4 regions of the Terribacillus sp. AE2B 122 genome follow, and region 1 is predicted to be linked to each of the others. Evidence: riboswitches for the same ligand, from Rfam matches in the RefSeq annotation. Region 1 holds a riboswitch; each other region holds the start of a gene.

Region 1 (2,203 bases):
GGCCAGGTGCTGGGGCATTGCCGACTGCAAGCGCCATCGTTGAGGACTTGGCGAATCTTGTCCACCAGCGGAAGGAAATAGAAGTAAAGCGGGTAATCAAATTCACGGAGAAGCGCGAGGCAGTTCCTTTCGTTCACTTGCCGTCTGGTGAGACCATTCTTCTGCACGGAGAAAACGTTGAATCTGATAGCCATTATTATAGAGTTGCCGCTAGAAAACCGGCTAAAGCAGAAGCTTAATACAGGAGGAGAGTTCGGATGACAATCGTATTTCTAAACGGAAGCTTGAATCCTGCATCTACAACGAGGAAGTTGTTAGAAGAAGTACAGACGCTGTTGCAAAAGGCCAGATATGAGACCGATATAATCAATATAGGGGAATTAGATCTGCCGCTTTTTCACCCGGTCCGGCCGGCTGGAGCAGCAGCTGATTGGCTGCGGGAACGAATCAGTTCGGCAGAGGGACTTGTGGTCGGTTCACCTGAATACCATGGCAGTTACAGCGGGGCATTAAAGAACGCAATTGACTATCTGGATAAAGATTTGCTGAAAGGTAAGCCCGTCGGACTGTTAACGAGTACAGGAGGACTAAAGGGCGGTATCAATACATTGAATGGGATGCGGACTGTTTTTAGCAGTCTGTCTGCGCATGCAATTCCCCAACAGCTGGCTGTAAGCCGAAAAGAATACAAGGATTTTATTCTGACCGAAGATTGTCAAAAAACACTGGAGCAATTTGTTATTGGGCTGGATGAGGCGTTGCAGCATCAAGCTGTTGCCGCCCATATACTGTTAAAATAATTTAAATATTTTGAATTTATATTGACGCGTACAAGGATTGCGTTTATTCTAATTACCATAAGTTGTATAAATGCTGACTGGACCACCAGAGGCTTTTATTCCCCGTTTGTAGGAGTAAAAGCGTTTTTTTATTTAATTGAATAGTTCTTATCAAGAGAAGTGGAGGGATATGGCCCTATGAAGCTTCGGCAGCGGGTTCCGTCAGGAATACTGTGCCAAATCCATCGGGTGATCCCGAAAGATAAGCAGGAACGACTCCCCACTTATCTTTCGTGGTGAGTCGTTTTATTTTTAGATAGAGGTTTCTGCGCCTTTAATTCCTACTATGATGATTGGAAAAGTTTAATTTATATAAGGTGGATGGAGGTGGACAGAAATGCTATATGTATTGTCTCGTTTTGGTATGGCTGCCGGTGTCATTTTAGGTTCGGTCACGCTTGTGTTTATTATCGTTAATATTCTTCCTGGAGATGTAGCGACATTATTAGCCGGAGACGATGTGCCGACAGAGACGGTAAATCAGCTTCGAGAAGAACTCGGATTGGATAGACCACTTATTTCACAATATCTGGATTACATAGCTGGGTTATTCCAAGGAGATTTAGGAACCTCTTATGCGAATAGTGAACCGGTTCTGGACCGGCTGCTTGATAATTTGGGACCAACATTGGCGCTAACCATATCGAGCATGATTGTAGCTATTGTACTAGGTCTGATTTTAGGTATCTTATCAGCGGTATATCAGAACAAACTGCTGGATGGCATTATCCGGGTGTTGAGTTTGATCGGGGTTTCTACTCCTAATTTCTGGATTGGAATTCTTCTTATATGGATCTTTTCCGTACAACTCCACCTGCTGCCGTCCATCGGAAATGGATCTTTTGAGCAGCTGATTCTGCCATCGATTGGTCTCGGAATTACCGGCGCGGGAGTGATTACAAGGCTGATTCGGAACAGCATTTTGGAAGCATCTAATGAGCCATTCATCCGATCTTTACGCGGAAAAGGTATCGGGCAGCGAGCAATTTTGTTTAAGCATATTCTGCGTCATGCCCTTATTCCAGCGGTGACTATGGTGGGAATGATATTTGGAGAGATGCTCGCTGGTTCGGTTGTTACGGAAACTGTTTTTTCAAGACAGGGACTAGGGAGACTTATTGTAGATGCAATCGACCAAAAGGATATTCCAATCATTCAAGGTGCCATCCTGTTTACTGCCGCCTTTTATGTTGTGATCAATATGCTTGTCGATATTTCCTACAGATATATTGATCCGAGAATTCGGCTGAATGAGAAGTGAGAAAGGGTGATTTATGATGATTGGCAGCTTAAAGCGTATCAAATCTTTGTCGTACCGCCGGAACAGCTGGTGGACAGGAAGTCTGCTGCTGCTCTCAACCGGC
Region 2 (2,203 bases), on a different contig from region 1:
AGCCGCTATATCGTTTAGATACAAATACTGTTTCTGGTGCGGAGGTATTGATGCGCTGGGAGCATCCGGAGCGAGGGCTGCTGTTTCCCAATACATTCATTCCGCTTGCTGAAGAATCACGTTTCATTATTCCTCTTGGAAGATGGATGATCCGAGAAGTGTGCAGACAATGGAGCTGCTGGAAAACACAAGAGTATGAACCGATCAGCCTTGCTGTTAATATTTCTGTCAATCAATTCCTCCATCCCGATTTTCTCGCAGAATTAGAGGATGCGCTGCGTGAATATGAGATGGACCCGACTTATCTGGAATTGGAAATCACAGAAAATATCCCATTTAGTGACTCCTATGCTATAGCTGTTCTGGAGCATATCAAGCAGCTTGGTATTCGTATCAGCATCGATGATTTTGGGACAGGTTACAGCTCTCTTCAGTACATCCAGCGCCTGCCTGTTCATACATTGAAAATCGATCGTGCTTTTGTCTGCGATATGATGCACAATCGAAATAATAAAGTGTTGGTTGAAACGATTTTACTTATGGCAAAGCAACTCGATCTGGACGTGGTTGCTGAAGGTGTCGAGGAACAGGAACAGCTTGAATTTCTAAAGGAAAATGGCTGTGCGTTAGTGCAGGGATATTTGATTGGGAAGCCGACGGAGGCCGTGTTATTTCGTTCGAAGTGGCTGTAAATCCTAAGAGTGACTTTTGACAAGCATTATACTATGTTTGAAAGGCTGCGTGTAAGCAGCCTTTTTTTATATCGACAAGGGAAGAAGAAAAAAAGATTTTCAAAAAATGAATTGACATTCTATTGGAAAACCCATAACATGGTAATCAAATCTTACAACTACATACTTGTTTTATTCTTATCCAGAGAGACCGAGGGATCAGGCCCTATGACGTCTCGGCAACGGGTTTACACAAATACCGTGCCAATTCCTGCAAACGCCTATGAGCGTTTGGAAGATGAGAATGAGGAAGTTTCATACGTGGAGCCCTCTTTTTTCTGGATAAGGAAAAAGAGGGCTCTTTTGCGTTGATGGGAGGAAAAGTGATGATTACGTTCAAGGATGTATCTAAGACTTTTACAATCGGAAAACGGGAGGTGCATGCTGTCCGAAATGTGAATCTGACAATCGAGGAAGGAGAAATATTCGGCATTATCGGCTTCAGCGGAGCAGGTAAAAGTACATTGTTACGGCTAGTGAATGTGCTGGAGAACCCGACGGCTGGAGCTGTGGAAGTGCAAGGTGTGGATTTAGCTAGTCTTCGCCCAACTGAGGTCAGGAAAGTACGCCGCAGGATAGGGATGATCTTTCAGAATTTCAATCTGTTAACCTCGCGGACTGTTGCTGGTAATGTTGCTTATCCTTTGAAACTGGCAAAAATGCCGCGAGCAAAAATAAAAGAGAGAGTAGATGAACTTCTCCGCTTCGTTGGATTGTCGGATAAAGCAAAGGATTATCCGGAACAGCTGTCGGGAGGGCAAAAGCAGCGAGTGGGCATTGCTAGGGCGCTAGCTACTTCGCCGGATATTTTGATTTGTGATGAAGCAACCTCAGCGTTGGACCCTGATACAACCGGAGAGATACTCCGACTTCTGAAAAAGGTAAATAAGGAATTCGGCATCACAATTCTACTGATTACCCATGAAATGCATGTGATTCAGTCAATCTGCGACAAGGTTGCTGTTATGGAGGATGGCGAGGTCATAGAATCGGGAGGAGTATTCGATACATTCACAAGTCCTGCCCATCAGACGACGAAGCGTTTCATCCGTTCCGTGCAGCAGGATCTTCCTTCTCCGTCCCTATTGGATGAGTGGCGACAAAAAGGCGGGAAGCAACTGTATCGGATCATCTTTAAAGGAGAGGTTGCGAGCGAACCTGTCTTATCCCGGGTAACGAGGAAGCACGATATTGACGTGAACATCGTCTATGGTTCCGTCCAAGAGATTCAGGCTAAATTCTACGGAAACTTACTTGTTAGCTTTGATGGAGACGTTGGGAAAACGGCCAATGCAGTGGAAGAATTGAATGAAATCGTACAAATAGAGGAGGTGGACGTAACATGGGCGTAGATTGGCAGACATTTTGGCCGCGAATCGTCGAAGCAACAGGTCAGACGATCCTGATGGTAGCTGTCACTTTGGTGATTGGGTCAATTTTCGGTATTATTATCGGTCTTTTACTTTTTGTAA
Region 3 (2,203 bases), on a different contig from region 1:
AACACATATTTCTCAAGGAAAGAAAATTAATAGATTTGCAATTGAACAAGCAAGCGAAAAATATTATATTGACCATACAAGTAGCTATTTTAGTAAGCATAAATTCTCTAAAGGTATTTTTGATGATAAGATAGATATCCATGTTCAGGAAAATTTGTTGAAGTCGCTAATACTCACAGCGCAAGAGAATAAATATAAACTAAAGAATCTGGAAAACTCTTATTTTACTGATTTAGTAGCTGTGCCTACAAGTCATTTCATGGCAAATCCAGATTTAGATAACGTGTTAGCTTCTCTAGAGTTTAATGGTTTTCTGCATAAAATAAATGAGATTGCTGCTAAAGGACGAACATCCGGAAGTTCTAAAAATACGACAAATCATTTGTATGCTTTTGATTTTGGTCTCTGTGTATATGAGAAAGTAATATATGGTAAGCCTGATAATAAAGATTCTAAATTTTATCAACAAAGAGCTTTTGATTATACTTCATTTATTTTTAATTGTTTACGTGAAAACAAACAAATTATCTGTACTAATTGTGGAACAAAATATCCTATTGAAGAACTTGAACTTTTTGAAAGATTTAGAATGAAATGTATGGGGTGTGAGGATGGTAAGTGTCAAGTTCAGTACGATGAAGAGCTTGTCAAAATTGCGAAAAGAGAATCTGAAACAGCAATTTGGACCAGAGATGAGATAGAGATATTACAAACAATCCATTTATTAAACAACCAAAATCTCTCAATGAAAATAACAGCTAATATGGTAGCGGAAGAAATTGATAGAACCAGTTCATTTGTAGCTTGGAGATGTAGAGATCTCGCGCAAGCTGGGTATGTAAAAAGAAATGAAGCAAAACCTAAACCATTCACTTATGAATTACATATGCAAACAATCACTAAACTTGAGGAAAAGGGCGTGATTGGAAGGGCACAATTTAATAATTAAATATGTTAATTCAAACCTTTTTTGTGATTACATTATTACACTAGGAATAATTAATAAGGTTACTTGTTTTCAAAAATACTATAGTCATTTGTGATTTTTTGTTTTTCTCTTATCCAGAGAAGCGGAGGGACTGGCCCTATGAAGCTTCAGCAACAGACTGTGTGTACTGTGCTAATTCCAGACTAGATAAGAACCGGACTACATAAAAGTAGCGAACCTCTTCTTATTTAGGAGAGGTTTTTTGTTTTTTACACTATTAATATGAGGTGATTGTGTATGTTAAACGAGTTGAGTAAAGCATTGGAAGTCTTAAGAGAAAAGAAATGGGTGGATCTGACGCACACCTTTGGACCAGAGTCTCCGCGTTTTTCAGCTTTTAATTCTGCAAAGTTCGAAACACTATTCTCACATGATGATGGGTTCTTCGCTCAGAGTTTTACTTTCCCGGGGCAATACGGAACGCATCTGGACGCACCGATTCACTTTGTGCGTGAGACACGATACTTAGAAGAGTTGGAGCTGAAAGAATTGGTATTACCGCTTGTTGTGATTGATAAATCTAAGCAATCTGCTGCCGATCATGACTATTCATTGTCTGTAGAAGATATTCTGGCGTTTGAGTCAGAGCATGGCAAGATCGAACCGGGCACTTTCGTAGCCTTACGGACAGATTGGAGCAAACGCTGGCCAAATCAGGAACAGATGGATAACAAAGATGAACAGGGAAACAGTCATTCTCCTGGCTGGTCACTGGGAAGTTTAAAGTTTCTTTATGAAGAACGGAATATCAAGGCGGTAGGTCATGAAACATTTGATACGGATGCTGCAGTCGATTTTCAGAAAAACGGTGCTTTACTGGGTGAATATTATGTGCTGGAACAAGATTCCTACCAAGTTGAACTGCTGACGAATCTGGATCAGCTGCCAGCAAAAGGGGCGTTCATCTTTAATATCGTACCGAAAGCAGGAAAAGCGTCAGGATTTCCTGTTCGTTCTTTTGCTGTCTTGCCTTAAAAGTAACGCAATATGATTAAAGGCTCTCCAAATCGGATAATGGGTAAAATACTCACTGATAGGAGGCGGCATGATGGAAAAGGAACAGAAGTTGCCAGCTGTATTCAACGAACTAGCAGAAACGCTGCGAGGTATAAGTCGAACTAGCAATCATTTAAATGAAAAGTTAAAGTCAGCATATACAATAGTAGCAACAGATCACCCGCTAATCAGAGCTGATGGAAGACATGATGATGCGAA
Region 4 (2,203 bases), on a different contig from region 1:
TTTTATTTGAGGGGAGGAAGCGTACGGAACATGGAGTCAGAACAGTCATACCAAACCGGCAAACTTCTCATAGGTGATATCGAGCTTGAATCAGGTGAGATCCTTTCAAAAGTGGAAGTAGCTTATGAAAGAAGCGGTCCTGAATCAGGAGAAACGGTGCTTATCTGCCATGCGCTGACAGGAGATCAATTTGCGGCCGGTACTGGTACAAATCCAGGCTGGTGGAGCGGATTGCTGCAGCCAGGAGGGTTTATCGACACCAGCCGGTATAAAATAATTACATTCAATGTGCTGGGTGGCTGCAATGGCACAACATGCGCCTTATCGGCAGATCCAGTTTCAGGTGATAGGTATGCGGCTGCTTTTCCAGCTATTACGATCCGTGACATGGTTTCAGTTCAGCGCATTGCGTTGAAGAAACTAGGAATCTCTCATTTGAGAGCTGTGATCGGCGGATCATTAGGTGGAATGCAAGTACTAGAATGGGGTGTCATGTACCCGGATTTCATGGATGTACTGATCCCTTTGGCGGCAACTCCTTACGTAAGTGATTATGCAATTGCCTATAATCACTTAGCCAAGACAGCTATCACTTCCGATCACAATTGGAACAATGGTAATTACACAGCAGATAAACCACCTGCCGCTGGTCTCGGACTTGCAAGGATGGTAGGAATGCTTACTTACCGTTCCGATCACCAATATAATGAACGCTTCCGCCGCGCTGCATCCCGCAGGGACGATGCGGCATATGAAGTGGAATCATATTTGAACTACCAAGGAGAGAAGCTCGTCAATCGCTTTGATGCCAATTGTTATATGACTTTATTAGAGGCGATGAACAGTCATGATATCGGCAGGGGAAGAGGAGGATGGCAGTCTGCCGCTCAAAGTATAAAGGCAATTGTACTGACATTCGGCTTCTCCAGAGATTTGCTGTTTCCGCCTGAAGAGATTGAACGCTTTGCAGCAGCAGTTCCGGGTGCCCGTCATGTAGACGTTAAAACAATCTATGGACACGATGGCTTCCTGCTCGAATTTGAAAAATGGGGACATCATATCCGTCAGGTGCTTCAGCAGCCTATGAAAATTTCATAATAGCTTATCAAGAGAGGCGGAGGGACTGGTCCTATGATGCCCGGCAACCTGCAAGCAGCAATGCTTGGAAGGTGCTACTTCCAGCAAACAAAGAGTTTGAGAGATAAGAAGTTCCATGCTTATGCAGCAGCTTCTTACCGGAAGCTGCTTTTTTTCATCTATATATAAATTGGAGGAATGACAAAATGACAGATCAAGTATATAAAGCGGAGACATTAGCATTACACGGCGGGCAAGCTCCAGATCCGACAACAGGTTCAAGAGCAGTTCCGCTTTATCAAACGACTTCTTACCTTTTCCATGATACAGATCATGCAGAGCGTCTATTCGCCTTGGATGAGCCGGGTAACATTTATTCCCGTATCGGCAATCCTACAGTCGATGTTTTGGAAAAGCGGATTGCGTTGCTCGAAGACGGCGTTGCAGCAGTCGGCGTTGCTTCTGGTATGGCAGCAATCAGCTACAGCATTCTCAATCTGGCAGCCGCTGGAGATGAAATCGTAGCAGCGACCAATTTGTATGGCGGAACGTATAATCTATTTCAAACGACACTTCCGCGCTATGGAATCAACGTAAAATTCGTTGATCCAACTGATCCGGAAGCTTTCCGTGCAGCGATTACAGACAAAACGAAGGCTGTATTTGCTGAAATTATTGGAAACCCGAGTCTGCATGTGCTAGACGTAGAAGCAGTAGCAAAAGTGGCGCACGATGCTGGTATTCCGCTAATCGTTGACAGTACGTTTGCTACACCGATTTTGAGCAAACCGATTACACTTGGAGCTGATATTGTTGTTCACAGTGCGACGAAGTGGATTGGCGGTCATGGTACTTCTATAGGGGGATTGATTGTAGACGGAGGCAGGTTTGATTGGAATTCACCGAAATTTCCGACATTCACAGAACCGGATCCAAGCTACAATGGCATCCGCTATGCATTTGATTTCGGCACACTTGCTTTCAGTACGAAATTGCGCGTGCAATTGCTTCGTGATTTAGGCGCTGCGCTTAGTCCGTTTAATGCATGGCAGCTGATTCAGGGGCTTGAGACTTTGCACTTGCGCGTTGAGCGCCATGTACAAAATGCAGAAAAGCTTGCGACTTA

Evidence for each region. A riboswitch is a leader RNA that binds a small molecule or an ion and turns the genes downstream of it on or off. The one in region 1 is predicted to bind S-adenosylmethionine.
Region 2: it holds a riboswitch for S-adenosylmethionine, as region 1 does, so the genes downstream of both, AE2B122_RS08600 (methionine ABC transporter ATP-binding protein) here and AE2B122_RS17330 (ABC transporter permease) in region 1, are expected to answer to the same signal.
Region 3: it holds a riboswitch for S-adenosylmethionine, as region 1 does, so the genes downstream of both, AE2B122_RS00885 (cyclase family protein) here and AE2B122_RS17330 (ABC transporter permease) in region 1, are expected to answer to the same signal.
Region 4: it holds a riboswitch for S-adenosylmethionine, as region 1 does, so the genes downstream of both, AE2B122_RS08145 (PLP-dependent aspartate aminotransferase family protein) here and AE2B122_RS17330 (ABC transporter permease) in region 1, are expected to answer to the same signal.

The regions. Positions count from the first base shown of each region.
Region 1 covers NZ_LR700950.1:74,778-76,980, forward strand. The annotation lists gene AE2B122_RS17320 (homoserine dehydrogenase) at 1-239, shown strand, start outside; gene AE2B122_RS17325 (NADPH-dependent FMN reductase) at 258-800, shown strand; SAM riboswitch class I at 945-1,048, shown strand; gene AE2B122_RS17330 (ABC transporter permease) at 1,177-2,100, shown strand; gene AE2B122_RS17335 (ABC transporter permease) at 2,117-2,203, shown strand, end outside.
Region 2 covers NZ_LR700944.1:28,766-30,968, reverse strand. The annotation lists gene AE2B122_RS08605 (GGDEF domain-containing phosphodiesterase) at 1-692, shown strand, start outside; SAM riboswitch class I at 867-976, shown strand; gene AE2B122_RS08600 (methionine ABC transporter ATP-binding protein) at 1,058-2,083, shown strand; gene AE2B122_RS08595 (methionine ABC transporter permease) at 2,074-2,203, shown strand, end outside.
Region 3 covers NZ_LR700942.1:176,696-178,898, forward strand. The annotation lists gene AE2B122_RS00880 (hypothetical protein) at 1-949, shown strand, start outside; SAM riboswitch class I at 1,056-1,142, shown strand; gene AE2B122_RS00885 (cyclase family protein) at 1,226-1,963, shown strand; gene AE2B122_RS00890 (hypothetical protein) at 2,037-2,203, shown strand, end outside.
Region 4 covers NZ_LR700943.1:594,973-597,175, forward strand. The annotation lists gene metX (homoserine O-acetyltransferase) at 31-1,098, shown strand; SAM riboswitch class I at 1,100-1,208, shown strand; gene AE2B122_RS08145 (PLP-dependent aspartate aminotransferase family protein) at 1,284-2,203, shown strand, end outside.